Linked DNA regions of Alkalilimnicola ehrlichii MLHE-1. The protein of the gene in region 2 interacts with the protein of the main gene of each other region in a pairwise test. Links are inferred from orthologs where the notes say so. Each region holds a gene or a part of one and is shown on either strand. Other genes may lie near its edges.

Region 1 (4,009 bases), 1.6 Mb from region 2 along the record:
TGGTGGGGCGGGCCTTCCTTATCTGGATGAGCTGGGATGTGCATAATAACCGGGTTGATTGGGGCCGGATTGGCGAGCGCATCCAATAAGCGCCCGGTGCGCCTGCATCCATCACCAGGGAGCGCAAGTATGACGAGCAGTCTCCGTCGGCAAGAGGGCATGGGGTTCCTCGGCATCATCGCCGTGCTGGCCGTGGTCGGTTTCATTGGCCTGCTGGGGGTGCGAATGGTGCCCATCTACCTGGAGGCGAATACCGTGCGCGGCATCGTCCAGGGTATGCAGGACGACCCGGCCATGCGGGGGGCCTCCCACCGGGAGATCCGCCAGCGCCTGGCGCGCCAGTTCCAAGTCAACAACGTGAGCGGGCCGGACCTGGATGAAGACCTGGTCTTCGAGCGGATGGCCGGGGGTACCTCGGTACAGCTCCGTTACGAGGTGCGCTTCCCGGTCATTGCCAACCTCGACGGGGTTGCGGCTTTCGAGACCTCGGCCGTGGTGCCCGGAGACTGATGCCAACGCCCAAGGACGCCCTGCAGGACCGGTTGGGGTACCGCTTTCGCCGGCCGGAGTTGTTGGACGAGGCGCTCACCCACCGCAGTGTCACCGGCCCCGACAACGAACGGCTGGAGTTCCTCGGCGACGGCATCCTCAACTTTGTCATCGCCGATGAGCTGTACCACCGTCGCCCCGACGCCACCGAGGGGGTGTTGAGCCGGCTGCGTGCCACCCTGGTCAACGGCCGGACCCTGGCGGAGATCGGCAAGGGCTTGGACGTGGGCACGGCCCTGCGCCTGGGCGGCGGCGAGATGAAGAGCGGAGGGCAACGCCGGAAGTCCATCCTGGCGGATGCGGTGGAGGCGCTGTTCGGGGCCATCTACCTGGACGGGGGTTTCGACCCGAGCCGGGAGACCATTCTGCGGCTCTACCGGGACCGCCTGGCATCCCTGCCCACGGAGGCGGAACTCAAGGACCCCAAGACCCGTCTGCAGGAGCATCTGCAGGCGGGGCGCCGGCCCCTCCCGCGCTATGAGGTGCTGGAGGTCAGTGGCCAATCCCATGATCAGACCTTCCGCGTGGCCTGCCGACTGCAGGACGCGGCGGTCACCGCCGAAGGCGAGGCCGGCAGCCGGCGCAAGGCGGAACAACAGGCCGCGGAGCAGATGCTGAAGCGGTTGGAGGACAAGCATGAGCGATGAACCCAGGCCTGCCGAGGGGCAGCCGGCCGGGCTGAGCGACGAACTGCCCTTGATCCGGTGCGGGCACGTGGCCCTGGTTGGGCGGCCCAACGTGGGCAAATCCACCCTGCTCAATCAGCTACTGGGCCAGAAGATTAGCATCGTCACCCGGAAACCGCAGACCACCCGGCAGCGTATTCTCGGTGTCTGTCACCGGGACGGCGCGCAGATTGTCTACGTGGACACGCCGGGGCTGCACCAGCGCCGCGACAAGGCCCTCAACCGCTATCTCAACCGGACGGCCGCCAATGCCCTGGCCGATGTCGACTTGGTGGTCTTCCTGGTGGACCGGTTGCACTTCAAGCCCGAGGATGAGGCGGTCCTGGAGCGGCTGAAGCGAAGGGATGTGCCGGTGATCCTGGCCATCAACAAGGTCGACCGACTACGCGACAAGGCCCAATTGCTGCCACATATTCAGTGGTTGAGTGAGCAGCACCCGTTCGTGGAGGTGGTACCGCTGTCCGCGCTCAAGGGCGAGAACCTGGCGCCTCTGGAGGAGGCGATCCTACGCCAGCTGCCGGAGTCGCCGCCCCTGTTCCCGGAGGACTACATCACCGATCGCGGGCCGCGTTTTCGCATCGCCGAGTTGATCCGCGAGCAGCTCATGCGCCACCTGGGCGAAGAGCTGCCCTATGCCACCGCCGTGGAGGTCGAGGCCATGGACCAGGAGGGGCAACTGACCCGCATCAGCGCGCTGATCTGGGTGGAACGTCCGGGGCAGAAGGCCATTGTCATCGGCGACGGCGGCCAACGGCTGAAGGTGATCGGTTCGCGGGCGCGCCAAGAGATTCAGCAGCTTCTGGGCGGCCGGGTCTTCCTGCAATTGTGGGTCAAGGTGCGCGAGGGCTGGTCGGACGACGAACGGGCCCTGCAGAGCCTCGGTTACGAGGGCGACTGAGCCCATGAGCGGGGACCGGGTGCTGGTTCAGCCGGCGTGGGTGCTGCACCGCCGGCCCTGGAGCGAGAGCAGCCTGATCGTGGAGCTGTTCAGCCGCGACTTCGGCCGGATCGGTGCGGTGGCGCGGGGCGGGCGCAACAGCCGGCGCTGGCGCGGCTTGCTGGAGCCCTTCAGCCCCGTACTGGCCAGTTGGCAGGGCCGCGGTGAACTCCGCAGTCTGGTGGCCGCGGAACCCGACGGGGCACGCCCGGCGCTCGCCGGGGCGGCCCTGGCCAGCGGCTTTTACCTCAATGAGCTGCTGCTGCGCCTGCTGCGCCGGGACGATCCCCACCCCGAACTCCACCCCCTTTACGGCGACACCCTCAACCGTCTTCCCGACGAGGCGGCCTTGCGGGGCTTCGAGTGCCGGCTGTTGGAGGCGCTGGGCTACGGCCTGCTCTTGCTGGAGGACATGGGGGGTGAGCCGGTGCACGGCGAGGCCCACTACCGGTATCATCTCGAGCATGGCCCGGAGCGTCTGGCCGCGGTGCCGGAGGCGGGGGAGGGCCTACTGGTTCGCGGGCGGACCCTGCTGGCGCTGGCGGGCCGGGAGGCACTGGCCGGCCCATCGCTGCCCGAGGCGCGCCGCCTGATGCGTGCGGCGCTGTCCCTCTACCTGGGCGATCGGCCCCTGCAGAGCCGTGCCCTGTACCGCCAGTTGGCCCGCACCCCCCGCGCCGCGACCCCGGCCTCACCCAATGATCACTGACCAGGAGGACATAGCCATCGTGCCCCAGGACGATCCCGCGGACCGCCCCCTGTTATTGGGGGTCAACATCGACCACGTGGCCACGCTGCGCCAGGCCCGCGGCACCGCCTATCCCGACCCGGTGCAGGCGGCCTTCGCGGCGGAGCAGGCCGGCGCCGATCTGATCACGGTCCATCTGCGCGAGGACCGGCGCCACATTCAGGACCGGGATGTGGCGCTGCTGGCGCAGACCGTCCAGACGCGGATGAACCTGGAGATGGCGGTCACCGACGAGATGCTGCGCATCGCCACCGAACTGCGGCCCTCGGACTGCTGCCTGGTGCCGGAGCGGCGGGAGGAGCTCACCACCGAGGGTGGCCTGGACGTCCAGGCCCAACCGGACCGGATCGCCGAGGCCTGCGCCCGGCTGGGTGAGGCGGGGATACGGGTGTCGCTGTTTATCGACCCCGACCCCGAGCAGGTGGAGGCGGCTGCCCGGGTCGGTGCGCCGGTGGTGGAGCTGCACACCGGCGCCTGGGCCGAGGCGGGCAACCCGCGGGATGCCCGGGTGGAACTGGAGCGGCTGCGCACCGCAGTGGGTCACGGGCTCCAGTGCGGCCTGCAGGTGAATGGCGGGCACGGACTGCACTATCACAATGTGCAGCCGGTGGCGGCCATCACCGGCGTGCGGGAGCTCAACATCGGCCACGCCATCATCGCCCGTGCGGTCTTCTCCGGTCTGCCCGATGCGGTGCGGGAGATGAAACGCCTGATGCGGGAGGCCCGTCAGCTATGATCGTGGGACTGGGCACCGATCTGGTGGAGATCGCCCGGATGGAGCGCCTGCTGGCCCGCCACGGCGACCGGGCGCTGACGCGCCTGCTCCATGTCCAAGAGCGGGCCGAGTGCCCGCGCGCGCCCGATCGGGCGGCCCGCTTCCTCGCCCGCCGCTTTGCGGCCAAGGAGGCCGCGGCCAAGGCCCTGGGTACCGGTATCGCGAACGGCATTCGCTTTGCCGACCTGCAGGTCAGCCACGACGACCGGGGCCGCCCGCTGCTTAACCTGCACGGCGAGGCTCGCCAGCACGCCCAGGCGCTGGGCGCGACCGGCCATCACCTGAGTATCAGCGACGAACAAACCCATGCCCTG
Region 2 (7,897 bases):
CGGGGCGGCGCTGGCGCCGTTCAGCTCGCGGGCCGCATAGCGGAACAGGGTGTCGTTGATGAGCGTGGATTTGCCCGAGCCGGACACCCCGGTGATGGCCACGAACAGCCCGGCGGGGATGCCCGCGTCCACGTTCTTGAGGTTGTGCCCGGTGGCGCCGCGCAGCCAGGCGACCCGGTCGGGCTGCACCGGCCGGCGTTCGGCGGGCACCGGGATCTCGCGCCGGCCGGCCAGGTAGTCGCCGGTGAGCGAGTCGGGGTGCGCTGCGATCTCGGTCGGGGTGCCCTGCGCGACCACCCAACCGCCGTGCACCCCGGCCCCCGGGCCCATGTCCACCACGTGGTCGGCGGCGCGGATGGCGTCCTCGTCGTGCTCGACCACAATCACCGTGTTGCCCAGGTCGCGCAGCCGCATCAGGGTGTTGAGCAGCCGCTGGTTGTCGCGCTGGTGCAGGCCGATGGAGGGCTCGTCCAGCACGTACATCACCCCGGTGAGGCCGGCGCCGATCTGACTGGCCAGGCGGATGCGCTGCGCCTCGCCGCCGGACAGGGTGTCGGCGGCCCGATCCAGGCTCAGGTAATCCAGTCCCACGTTGACCAGAAAGCTGAGCCGGGTGGTGATCTCCCGCAGGATGCGTCCGGCGATCTCGCCGCGCGCCCCCTCCAGCTTCAGCGCCTCGAAATGACCCAGGGTGCGGCCTACCGGCATGCGTGCCACCTCCGGCAGGGTGAGCGGGCCGACGAAGACGTGACGGGCGGCCTGGTTGAGCCGGGTGCCGTCGCAGCTCGGGCAGGTCTGCACCGCCTGGTAACGGGCCAGCTCCTCGCGCACCGCCGCCGAGTCCGTCTCCCGGTAGCGCCGGGCCATGTTGGGGATGATGCCCTCGAAGGCGTGGCGGCGACGGGTTTCGCCCCGCGGGCCGGGGTAGCGGAAGTCGATCTCCTCGTCCCCGGAGCCGAACAGCACGGTATCGCGGATGCCCTCGGGCAGGTCCTGCCAGGGGGTCTCCGGGTCGAAGTCGTGGTGCTTCGCCAGTGACTGGATCATGGCGTGGTACCAGGCGTTGCGCCGGTCCCAGCCGCGCACCGCGCCGGCGGTTAGGGGCAATTCCGGGTGCACCACCACCCGCGCCGGGTCGAAGAAGGTCCGCACGCCCAGGCCGTCGCAGTCGGGGCAGGCCCCGCGCGGGTTGTTGAAGGAGAAGATGCGCGGCTCCAACTCGCTGATGGCGTAGCCGCACTCGGGGCAGGCGTAGCGCGAGGAGAAGACCAGCGGCGCCCGCGCCGGGTCGTCCATCCAGGCGGCCCGGACCAGACCGTCCGACAGCGCCAGCGCCGTCTCCACCGAGTCGGCCAGCCGGGTGGCGAGGTCCGGCCGCACCCGGAAGCGGTCCACCACCGCCTCGATGGTGTGGCGCCGTTTGGGGTCCAGGGCCGGCACACTGTCGATGTCGTGGACCTCGCCGTCCACCCGGGCGCGCACATAGCCCTGGGTGCGCAGGGTGTCGATCACCTCCCGGTGTTCGCCCTTGCGTCCGTCCACCACCGGCGCCAGGAGCATGATCTTCTCGCCCTCGGGCAGGGCCAGGATCCGGTCGACGATCTGCGAGACCGTCTGGGCATTCAGCTCGATGTCGTGCTCGGGGCAGTGGGGGCGGCCAGCGCGGGCGTAGAGCAGGCGCAGGTAGTCGTGGATCTCGGTGACGGTGCCCACCGTGGAGCGGGGGTTGTGGGAGGTGGATTTCTGCTCGATGGAGATGGCCGGCGACAGGCCCTCGATGTGGTCCACGTCCGGCTTTTCCATCATCGAGAGGAACTGCCGGGCGTAGGCGGAGAGCGACTCTACGTAGCGACGCTGGCCCTCGGCATAAAGCGTGTCGAAGGCCAGCGAGGACTTGCCGGAGCCGGACAGGCCGGTGATCACCACCAGCCGCTCGCGCGGCAGCGACAGGTGCACATCCTGCAGGTTGTGGGTGCGGGCGCCTTCGATGCGGATATGGTCCATGCCTGCGCTGGGGCTCCTCCTTGCGGGATGAGGGAGTGTCCGGGGTCGCTGCTGGGGATTTGCAACGAACCTGCTAGTATATCGCGCCTGTCCACCGCCAACGGAACGCTCCACTGTGTCTGCCCGGACCGCCGCCAAGACGCCGCTCAACGCCGCCGAACGCCGTGCCGCCATGGGTCTGGCCGGGGTCTTTGGCCTGCGCATGTTCGGCCTGTTCCTGATCCTGCCGGTCTTCGCCCTTTATGCCCCCGGCCTGGAGGGGGCGACCCCGCTGTTGATCGGCCTGGCTCTGGGTGTCTACGGGCTCACCCAGGCCTGTCTCCAGATCCCCATGGGCATGGCCTCCGACCGCTGGGGCCGGAAACCGGTGATTGCGGCCGGACTGGTGGTATTCGCCATCGGTAGCGTGGTGGCGGCCACGGCGGATGGCATCTGGGGGGTGATCCTGGGGCGGGCCCTGCAGGGGGGCGGGGCCATCGCCGCGGCGGTGATGGCACTGGCCGCCGATGTCACCCGCGAGACCCACCGGGCGCGCGCCTTTGCCGCCATCGGCATGAGCGTGGGGCTGGCCTTCCTGCTGGCGCTGATGGTGGCGCCCCCGCTCACCGCCCTAGGCGGGCTGCAGGGGTTGTTCTGGCTCACCGCGGGGGCCTCGCTGGTGGGGCTGGTGATTGTCGCCCGCATGCCCCGCCCGGCGCGACCCGCCCAGTCGGCGGTCTCCGGCAGCCTGCGGCGCAGCCTCACCGACCCGGACCTGATGCGCCTGAACGTGGGCATCTTCGTGCTGCACGCGGCGCTCACCGGCATCTTTGTGGCCCTGCCATTGCTCATCCAGGCCCGCTTCGGACTGGAGGCGGCCCAGCACTGGCGGGTCTGGGTGCCGCTGCTGATCACCTCGGTGGCGGGCATGCTGCCGCTGCTCATCATCGCCGAGCGCCGCGGCGCCATGCACCGGCTGATCCCGCTGGCGGTTACCGCCATGGCCCTGGGGCTGATGGGCCTGGGGCTGCTGATGGCCGCGCCGGTCGCGGTCTGGTTGGTGGCCTTATGGCTTTACTTCGTCAGCTTCAATCTACTGGAGGCCGCGATGCCTTCGCTGGTGTCCCGCTTCGCGCCCGGCGAGGCCCGCGGCGCGGCCATGGGGGTGTATGCCTCGGCCCAGTTTCTGGGGGCCTTTGCCGGCGGCCTGTTCGGCGGGATCCTGGCCGGGGCCTTCGGGCCGGTGGGGGTGATGCTGGGGTGTGCTGCCATGGTGTCGCTCTGGGCCTTGCTGGCGCGGGGCCAGCGGGCGCCGTTGCCGGTGGGCACGCCCCGCGCTTCAGAGGGTTCCGGCTGAGCGGGCGGGTTTAATGGTCGGGGGAAAAACGGTAGATTGTCAGGCCAGTCCGGGGCCGATCACACCCGCCGGGGTACCCGCGGACCAGGCAGTGGGCCGCTGAGAAGGGCTCAACAGGGACGTTAACCACCCGGCACCCCGCCGGTCATCATCTTCAGGAGTAAGCAGTCATGGCACGAGGCGTCAATAAAGTCATCCTTATCGGCAACCTGGGCGTGGACCCGGAGGTGCGCTACACCGCCAACGGCAGTGCGGTCACCAATGTCCGCCTGGCCACCACCGACACCTGGCGCGACAAGCAGTCGGGTGAGCAACAGGAGCGCACCGAGTGGCACCGCATCGTCTTCTTCGGCAAGCTCGCCGAAATCGCCGGTGAGTACCTGCGCAAGGGCTCGAAGGTCTACATCGAGGGCCGGCTGCAGACCCGCAAGTGGCAGGGCCAGGACGGCCAGGACCGCTACACCACAGAGATTGTCGCCAACGATATGCAGATGCTGGACAGCCGGGGCGGCGCGGGTGACATGGGTGGCTCCGGCGGCGGGCAGTCCCGCGGGCGGCCGGCGGATGACCGGGGCGGCCGGCAGGACAACATGGGTGACGATGCGGGCGCCTTTGAGGACGATATTCCTTTCTAGCCACCCGGTCGCGCGGTTCAGGCATTGAAAACGACACGGCCGAGGTCGCTCAGGTCGTAGCCCTGCATCTCGTCTGCATGGGCCTGCAGCCGCGGGTCGCCCGCGAAGCGCACCAATGCCTGAACCGGCGGTTCAAAGTAGCTGCGTCGGCGCATGGCCAGGTCGAAGCACTCCCAGTGCAGCGGGAGGAAATCCAGGCCGTGCCGTCGGGCCGCGGCCTCCACCGCCACGCCGGTGTCGGCCTCCCCCTGGCGCACCGACAGCGCCAGATCATCCTCGGACAGGGCCGGGTGCTGGGTGAGATTCAGCCGGGCGCGGTCGATACCGGCCTGGTCCAGCAGCCACCGGAATAGGGTATCGGCGCCGGCCTCCGATTGCCGGTGGGCGATGCGCAGCCCCGGCCGGATCAGATCGGCGAGCGCATGGATACCCTTGGGGTTACCCGGGGCCAGCAGTAACCCCTGACGGCGGCGTGCCCAGCGAATGATCACCAGATCGCGCATACCGCCCAGGCCCAGGCGGGCCGGTACATTGTAGTCGCCGCTCTCCGGATCGAGGATGTGCATGCCGGCCGCCATCGCTTCGCCTTCTAACAGGCGCCGTACCCCATCGGCGCTGCCCCGGCAGAGGGTGGCCAGGCCGGTGCGGGACTCGCGCAGGGCCCAATCCAGCAGCGGATCCTGGCTGCCGGCCAGCACCGGTGGCGCCGGCCGGGTGCTGCGTTGATCCCCTTCCAGGTGGTTCATGATCCACAGGTCGATGACCTCGCGCGGGAACAGCAGTTTCCCGGTCACCTTGGTGCTGGGGATGAGCCCCTGGCGGACCAGGTCGTAAACCTTGCGCGGTTTGAGGCGGAGGTACGCCGCCACCTCATCGGTGGTCAGATAGCGCGGGTGGGTAGGCAGGCCGTTGGAGGTCATGTCGGTCGTCACTATGCCGGCGTGGACAGGCCCGATGATAGCGTGCTGAGGCGGCGTTGTCGGTGTGGCAGGGGGGCGATCCCTATTATATATTAGAGAAACGTGATATAAATTCCGGGCGCCTGGCAGGACTCTGCCTGTGCGGATGTCACTCGCGCCCGCTTTGGGCCGTCGGCAAGCGAAAGCAATGGGAGGATCTGAATGGGTGCACGGCTGACGGACTGGTGTATGGACCACCGCCGGTGGATCTTCGCCGCCATGGTGCTGATGGTGGTGGTCCTGGGTGCAATGATTCCGCGCATCCAGATCGACACCGATCCCGAGAACATGCTGCCGGCGGACCAGCCGGACCGGGTGCTCCACAATCAGGTCCAGACCCAGTTCAACCTCCACGACATGATCGTCGTCGGCCAGGTGAACGACGTCCACGCCGACGGCGTCTTCAACCCCGAGTCGCTGGCCGCCCACTACCACCTGACCCGCGCCATCGAGCAGATCGACGGGGTGGTGAGCCGTGATCTGCTCTCCATGGCGGCGGTGGACAATGTGGAGCAGGCCGCTCCCGGCACCATCGACTACGATTGGCTGATCCCCGCGCCGCCGGCCACCCCGGCAGAGGCGGAGCGCATCCGCACCGCAGTGGCCCGGTTGCCCATGTATCAGGGCACGCTCGCCTCGGAAGACGGCACGGCGGCGGCGATCTTCGTGCCGGTGGAAAGCAAGGACCAGAGCCACCGGATCGCTCAGGAGATCCGCGCCGTGATCGACGGGCTGGGGGTGGATGACGCCTTCCATATCACCGGGCAGCCGGTGGCGCAGGATACCTTCGGTGTGGAGATGTTCCAGCAGATGGCCATTTCCGCGCCGCTGGCGGGGCTGATCATCTTCCTGGTGATGCTCTACTTCTTCCGCAGCGTGCCCATGGTGGTGGCCCCCATGCTGCTGGCCATGGCCACGGTGATCTCCACCATGGGGCTGCTGATCGGCACGGGCTTCACCGTGCACATCATGAGCTCCATGATCCCGATCTTCCTGATGCCGATTGCGGTGGTCGCCTCGGTCCACGTGCTCTCCAACTTCGCCGACCGCTACCGGCCCGGTGACGACCCGCGGGCGGTGATGCGCGGGGTCATGGACCGGCTGTTCAAGCCCGTGCTGTTCACCGCCCTGACCACCGGCGTCGGCTTCGCCTCGCTGCTGTTCACCCCCATCCCGCCGGTGCAGGTATTCGGCGGTTTCATCTCCTTCGGGGTGCTGGTGGCGCTGGTCTTGACCCTGACCTTCATCCCGGCCTACACCGCCGCGCTGCCGCGCCGTGCCCTGGACAGGATGTCCACGCGCACGGCCCAGGATGGCGAGGCGGGCAGCACCGCCAGGCTGTGCCACGTGCTGCAGGCCGGTGGTCGCCAGGCCGTCCGCCACCGTGGATTCGTCCTCGGGGGCTTGGCGGTGCTGGTGGTGGTGGCCGTCTACGGCATCTCTCAGATCCAGATCAATGACAACCCCACCCGCTGGTTCAAGTCCAGCCACGACATCCGGATCGCCGATAGCGTGCTCAACGAGCGTTTCTCCGGCACCTACGAGGCCTACCTGCGCCTTCGCCAGACCGGCCAGGACGCACTGGAGAGCGAGCTGCGCACCCGCGCTGAGGCGATTGTCGATGAGGCGGAGGCCGAGGGCTTCGGCATCAGCGACCGCTGGCAGGCGCTGTGGGCGGCCCACCGGGGCGAGGCCCCGCTGGGGGACCGGTTGGAGCGCCTGGCGGTGGAGATCGACGACCTGCTGTTCACGGTGGACCTGGACGAGGCGGTCCATTGGGAGCGGCTGCTCGACCTCGTGGAGGCGGCCCGAACGGACAGCCGCGCCTTCCAGAAGCCCGGGCATCTGGCCTGGATGGCGGCGTTGCAGGCCCACCTGGAGGCCGGCGGCCACATCGGCAAGGCCGGTTCGTTGGCGGACCTGGTGAAGACCATCAACCGTGAGCTGGTCAGCGGTGAGCCGGAGGACTACCGGCTGCCGGCGAGCGCCGGTGGCGTCTCGCAGGCGCTGCTGAGCTTCCAGAGCTCGCACCGCCCGCACGATCTTTGGCGTTTCGTGACCCCGGATTTCACCGAGGCCAATATCTGGCTGCAGCTCCCCAGCGGCGACAACCAGGACATGGGGCGGGTGCTGGAGGCCGTGGATGCCTTTATCGCGGACAATCCGCCGCCCGAGGGGGTGGAGTGGGACTGGGCCGGCGCCACCTATATCAACCTGGTCTGGCAGGGGGAGATGGTGGCCGGCATGCTCCTCGCCCTGCTCTCCGCCTTCGTCGTCGTGCTCCTGATGATGATCGGCCTGTTCCGCTCCATCACCGTGGGGGCGCTGGCGATGCTGCCGCTCACGGTCACCATCGCCGCCATCTACGGCGTCATGGGGTTGGTCGGCAAGGATTACGACATGCCCGTGGCGGTGCTGTCCTCGCTGTCCATCGGGTTGTCGGTGGACTTCGCCATCCACTTCATCCAGCGCTGCCGCATGGCCCTGGACGAGGTGGGCGATTGGCGCCTGGCGTTGGACCGGGTCTTCCAGGAGCCCGCCTGCGCCATCACCCGCAACGCCGTGGTCATCGCCGTCGGCTTCCTGCCGTTGCTGGCCGCGCCGCTGATGCCCTACGTCACGGTGGGTATCTTCCTGGCCAGCATCATGGCCGCCTCTGCGGTGGTCACCCTGTTCGCCCTACCGGCCCTGATCGCCTACGCCCACCCCGTGCTCTTTCCGCGCGCCACGGGGCGGGGGGCCTGACACTCGCTATGGGAGGTCCCGTTATGAGCCACATTGTTCCTGTTCACTGCCTGCGCCGGCCCCGGTTGGCCCCGGTGGTGGGACGGCTGCGCGCCGCCGCGCTGGCCCTGGCCCTCTTTGCGCTGCCGCTCGCCGGCCACGCCGACGAGCCGCCCACCGCCGCCGAGATCGTGGAGCGGGCCAACAACGCCTCTTACTACGCCGGCAATGACGGCCGT
Region 3 (4,130 bases), 280 kb from region 2 along the record:
ACCATGCCCGGCCCGACCGGCATGTCGTGGAAGCGCTGTTTCAGGGCCACCTGCTGGCGCGCGAGCACCGGGCCGGCGCCAACGGTGAGGCGGTCGTTCACCCGCAGTGAAAGCACCGGCGTCATCTGGGCGAAGAAGATCGAGCTGTAGCCGTCCCACTGGGTGTGGCCGTTCATGAGCTGCCCGTTGGGCATGACGTCTGTCACCGCGTAATCGACACCGAGCCCGGAGGTGCCGAAGAAGCCCCCGCCGAACCACAGGCGGCGGTCTTCGGTGATGGGGGCCGCCCAGCCCAGGCTCGGAATGATATAGGTGTCGGTGTCGCTGGTGACCTTCTCGCCCCCGAGGGCCCGGAAGTCGGTGCTCCGCTCGGGGCTGAAGACCTCCATGGAGAAGTCGACGCGGGACCCGATGCGGCCGATACCGGCCGGGTTGCTGATGGCCGTCATCGCGCTGCGCGGTGCGGCGGTGACCGCCCCGCCGAGCGACTTTTCGTGGCTGCCCAGGCCGGTGAGCTGGTAGCCGTTGGTGGCGAGGGCCAGCCCCGGGATCAGCAGGCCCCCAAGACCCGCGCCGGTGATCAGGCCGCGAACAGTGGTTGCGGTAAGACGTTTCATTATGGACTCCCCTTGTACCGCTGTAGCGGAGCATCGCGGGGCGTGTCAGCGGCCCGGTGCTCCTCCATCCTTTGATGCGCTCTCGCCCTGGTGTGGGGGGCAACGGCGCACGGTTGAAAGGCTATCGGGACGCAGGGAGGGGGCGGTGGTACATAGTGCCCACCGGTAAAATAATAAATATTGAATACATGGGTTGGCGGTCGGGGCCGCCCGGGGGGTGTCAGCGATTGCGGGCCAGGCCCAGGGTCTCCATGGCCCTGACCACCTGCTGCATGCGGGTCGTGTCGCCACCGCGGTCAGGATGGTGGCGCATGACCAGGCGCCGGTACTGGCGCCGGATCTGCTTGTCGCTCACCGGTTCACGGAGTTCCAGTTCAGCCAATGCCTGCTCGCGATGGCCGCCCCGGCGGATCCGGCGCCAGCCGTCGGCGAGCATGGCCTCCACGCTGGCCAGGTCGGCGGCGGCCAGGTGCTTCAGGTCCAAGTAGTAGGCCGCCAGCGGGTCGGCGACGCTCAACGGGGTGGCGGGCGCGTTGGTGGACGCCGCCGGCGACGGCCCCGGGGCCAGCGCAATGCGGGTGCAGTGGATGAGCAGGTCCTCGCCCCGCTCGCGCAGTCGCTGGCGCAGGCGGTAGAGGCAGTGGAAGAGCAGGAAGTGGCTGCGGAAGAGTTCGGCCGTATCGCGCAGGGCCTCGCGCCGGAAGGGGCCCACGGCCGCCTCGTCCAGGGCGCGGACCAGCTCGAATTCGCTAAGCCCGTCCGGGTTTGCCCGCAACACGGTGAGGATCTGCGGCAGCAGCGGTTCCAGGTCCTGTTCCGGCGGCACATGCATGGCCGGCAGTATAGGATAGGGGGCGCCGGCGGCCCAGCCCAATCCCGCCGCTGGCCGCACTCATGGAGGACCGATGGCTCGCATCCTGCGCGTGGCGCTGCCCGTGCCGCTCTACACCTGTTATGACTACCTGCCACCGCCCGGCCCGGCACCGGCCGGCGCCGGTCGTGGCTGCCGGGTGCGGGTACCCTTCGGGCGCGGCCGGCGGGTGGGGGTGGTGGTGGGCACCGGGGACCACACCGGGGTGCCTCGTCACAAGCTGCGCCGGGCCCAGGCTTGGCTGGACCCGGCCCCGCTGCTGGACGAACCGCTGCTTTCGCTGCTGGAGTGGGCCGCCGGCTACTACCACCACCCCCTGGGTGAGGTGCTGGATGCCGCCCTGCCCACCCTGCTGCGCCAGGGCGAACCGGCCGAATGGCGCGCCCGGGAGCATTGGTTCATCACCGCGCAGGGGCGTGAGACCGACCCCTCGGAACTGAAGCGCGCCGTGCGCCAGGCACAACTGCTGGCCCGGTTGCAGGCCGCGGGCGAGCGGGGGTTGGATGCCGCCGAACTGGCGGAGATCCCGGGCCAGGCGCGGCGGGCGGCCCGGGCCCTGGCCGATCGCGGCCTGGCGGTGAGCGAACAGCGGGCCAACCCGGAACTGCTGGAGGGGGAGGGCTGCGAGCCGCGCCCCGAGCCGCTGCCGGAGCAGCAGGCGGTGCTGGACCGGCTGCAGGCGGCGGGGGATGGTTTTCAGCCTATCCTGCTGGAGGGGGTGACCGGCAGCGGCAAGACCGAGGTCTACCTGCGGGCCACCGAACAGGCCCTGGCCGCCGGCCGGCAGGTGCTGCTGCTGGTGCCGGAGATCGGCCTGACCCCGCAGTTGCTGCACCGCTTCCGCCGCCGTCTGGCGGTGCCCATGGCGGTGTTTCACTCCGGGCTGAACGACCGCGAGCGCCTGGACGCCTGGCTGGCGGCCCGCGAGGGGCGCGCCCGGGTGGTGATCGGCACCCGGTCGGCGGTCTTCGCCCCGCTGCCCGAGCCGGGGCTGATCCTGGTGGACGAGGAGCACGACACCTCGTTCAAGCAGCAGGACGGCTTTCGCTACTCCGCCCGCGACCTGGCGGTGATGCGGGCCCGGCGGCTGGGGGTGCCGGTGCTGCTGGGCACCGCCACCCCCTCCCTGGAGAGCCTTCAGAACGCCCTGTCCGGGCGCTACGCCCACCTGCACCTCAGGCACCGCGCCGGCGGTGCGGCGATGCCCTCCTTCCGGGTATTGGACGTGCGCGGTCGGCCGTTGCGCGAGGGCCTGTCCCCGGCGCTGCAGGAGGCCATGGCCACTCATCTGGCCGCCGACGGCCAGGTGCTGCTCTTTCTCAACCGCCGGGGCTTCGCCCCCACGCTGCTCTGTCATGAGTGTGGTTGGGTGGCCGAGTGCCGCCGCTGTGACGCCCGTTACACCTGGCACCGCCGGGCCGGCCGATTGCGCTGTCATCATTGTGGCGACGAGCGACCGGTGCCGCGGGCCTGTCCCGACTGCGGCAGCGTCGACCTGCGGGCGGTGGGTCAGGGCACCGAGCGGGTGGAGCGGGCCCTGGCAGAGCTCTATCCGCAGGTGCCGGTGCTGCGCATCGATCGGGACAGCACCCGCCGGCGGGGCGCCCTGGATGCCCTGCTGGCGGAGGCCGGCCGGCCCGGCCCCCGCATCCTGCTTGGCACCCAGATGCTGGCCAAGGGCCACCACTTCCCCGATGTGACCCTGGTGGGGGTGCTGGACGCGGACCATGGTCTGTACGGCGCGGACTTCCGTGCCCTGGAGCGCATGGCCCAGTTGCTTATCCAGGTGGCCGGGCGTGCCGGGCGGGCCGAGCGCCCCGGTGAGGTGCTGATCCAGACCCACCACCCGGAGCACCCGCTGCTGCACACCCTGCTGGGGCAGGGCTATGACGCCTTCGCCCGCGCCCACTTGGAGGAGCGGCGCGCCGCGGGGCTGCCGCCCTTCGCCGCCATGGCGCTGTTACGGGCCGAGGCAGTGCAGGCGGGACAGGCGCGCGGCTTCCTGCAGGCCGCCGCTGAGCGGGCGCGCGCGCTGACCGGGTCGGAGGCGGGTGGGGTGATGGTGCTGGGTCCGGTTCCCGCCCCCATGGAGCGGCGGGCTGGCCGCTACCGGGCCCAACTGCTGCTGCAAGCCGGGCGCCGTGCGGCCCTGCATCGGCTGCTGGAGCGCTGGGTCCCCGGGTTGAGCGAACTGCCCGCCGCCCGGCAGGCGCGCTGGTCACTGGACGTGGACCCCCAGGACATGTTCTGAAAACGGGTAGCGCCGCCGGTGCCGGCAGCGGGGCGGCCCGCCATGGCCTATCCTGGGGGGACCATTGGGCAGCGTGGCACCCGGTGGGCGGGCAGGCGGGCCATGGCCCGTTGTCCGGCCGTAGCGGGTGCCCCACCGGCCGCGAGGAGCCCGTCATGTGGTACCGCATCGTTCGCCCGCCGCCGGGGCTTTCCGAAGAGGACCGGGCCCGCCACCCCAGTTGGCGCCGGACCACCCGCCACTACCGGCGCAAGCAGCGCCGGGTCCGGGACCTGTGGATCGGGGCCGGTCTGCTGATGATCCTGGCGCCGGTTACCGCCATCCCGGCGATTTTGCTGGGGACGGTGCTGGCGGCGTTCACGATCCTGGATGAAACCCCTTGAGCCCGGTC

The links. Proteins that work in one complex are often made in the same cells at the same time.
Region 1: the proteins of ssb (region 2) and recO interact in binary tests that used the Escherichia coli proteins (3 or more experiments, as listed by UniProt). The link is inferred for Alkalilimnicola ehrlichii MLHE-1 from one-to-one orthologs.
Region 3: the proteins of ssb (region 2) and MLG_RS12615 interact in binary tests that used the Escherichia coli proteins (3 or more experiments, as listed by UniProt). The link is inferred for Alkalilimnicola ehrlichii MLHE-1 from one-to-one orthologs.

The regions. Positions count from the first base shown.
Region 1 is NC_008340.1:1,545,477-1,549,485, forward strand. Bases 1,153-4,009 are described here. They hold recO (DNA repair protein RecO), read left to right. Parts: upstream 1,153-2,137; coding sequence 2,138-2,881; downstream 2,882-4,009. Other genes in these bases: rnc (ribonuclease III), read left to right, coding at 1,153-1,196; era (GTPase Era), read left to right, coding at 1,186-2,133; pdxJ (pyridoxine 5'-phosphate synthase), read left to right, coding at 2,871-3,656; acpS (holo-ACP synthase), read left to right, coding at 3,653-4,009. Outside these bases: lepB (signal peptidase I), read left to right, coding at 1-89; MLG_RS06870 (DUF4845 domain-containing protein), read left to right, coding at 130-510; more of rnc, read left to right, coding at 510-1,152. UniProt on the Escherichia coli protein: Involved in DNA repair and RecF pathway recombination.
Region 2 is NC_008340.1:3,112,018-3,119,914, reverse strand. The notes cover bases 2,264-5,242. They hold ssb (single-stranded DNA-binding protein), read left to right. Parts: upstream 2,264-3,510; coding sequence 3,511-3,975; downstream 3,976-5,242. Other genes in these bases: MLG_RS13880 (efflux RND transporter permease subunit), read left to right, coding at 5,097-5,242; MLG_RS13885 (helix-turn-helix transcriptional regulator), read right to left, coding at 3,993-4,895; MLG_RS13895 (MFS transporter), read left to right, coding at 2,264-3,340. In the rest of the region: excinuclease ABC subunit UvrA, read right to left, coding at 1-2,004; more of MLG_RS13895, read left to right, coding at 2,120-2,263; more of MLG_RS13880, read left to right, coding at 5,243-7,679; MLG_RS13875 (outer membrane lipoprotein-sorting protein), read left to right, coding at 7,703-7,897. UniProt on the Escherichia coli protein: Plays an important role in DNA replication, recombination and repair. Binds to ssDNA and to an array of partner proteins to recruit them to their sites of action during DNA metabolism. Acts as a sliding platform that migrates on DNA via reptation.
Region 3 is NC_008340.1:2,835,236-2,839,365, reverse strand. What follows is about bases 1,153-4,130. They hold MLG_RS12615 (primosomal protein N'), read left to right. Parts: upstream 1,153-1,522; coding sequence 1,523-3,739; downstream 3,740-4,130. Other genes in these bases: MLG_RS12610 (hypothetical protein), read left to right, coding at 3,895-4,122; MLG_RS12620 (DNA-J related domain-containing protein), read right to left, coding at 1,153-1,491. Also shown: MLG_RS12625 (OmpP1/FadL family transporter), read right to left, coding at 1-617; more of MLG_RS12620, read right to left, coding at 838-1,152.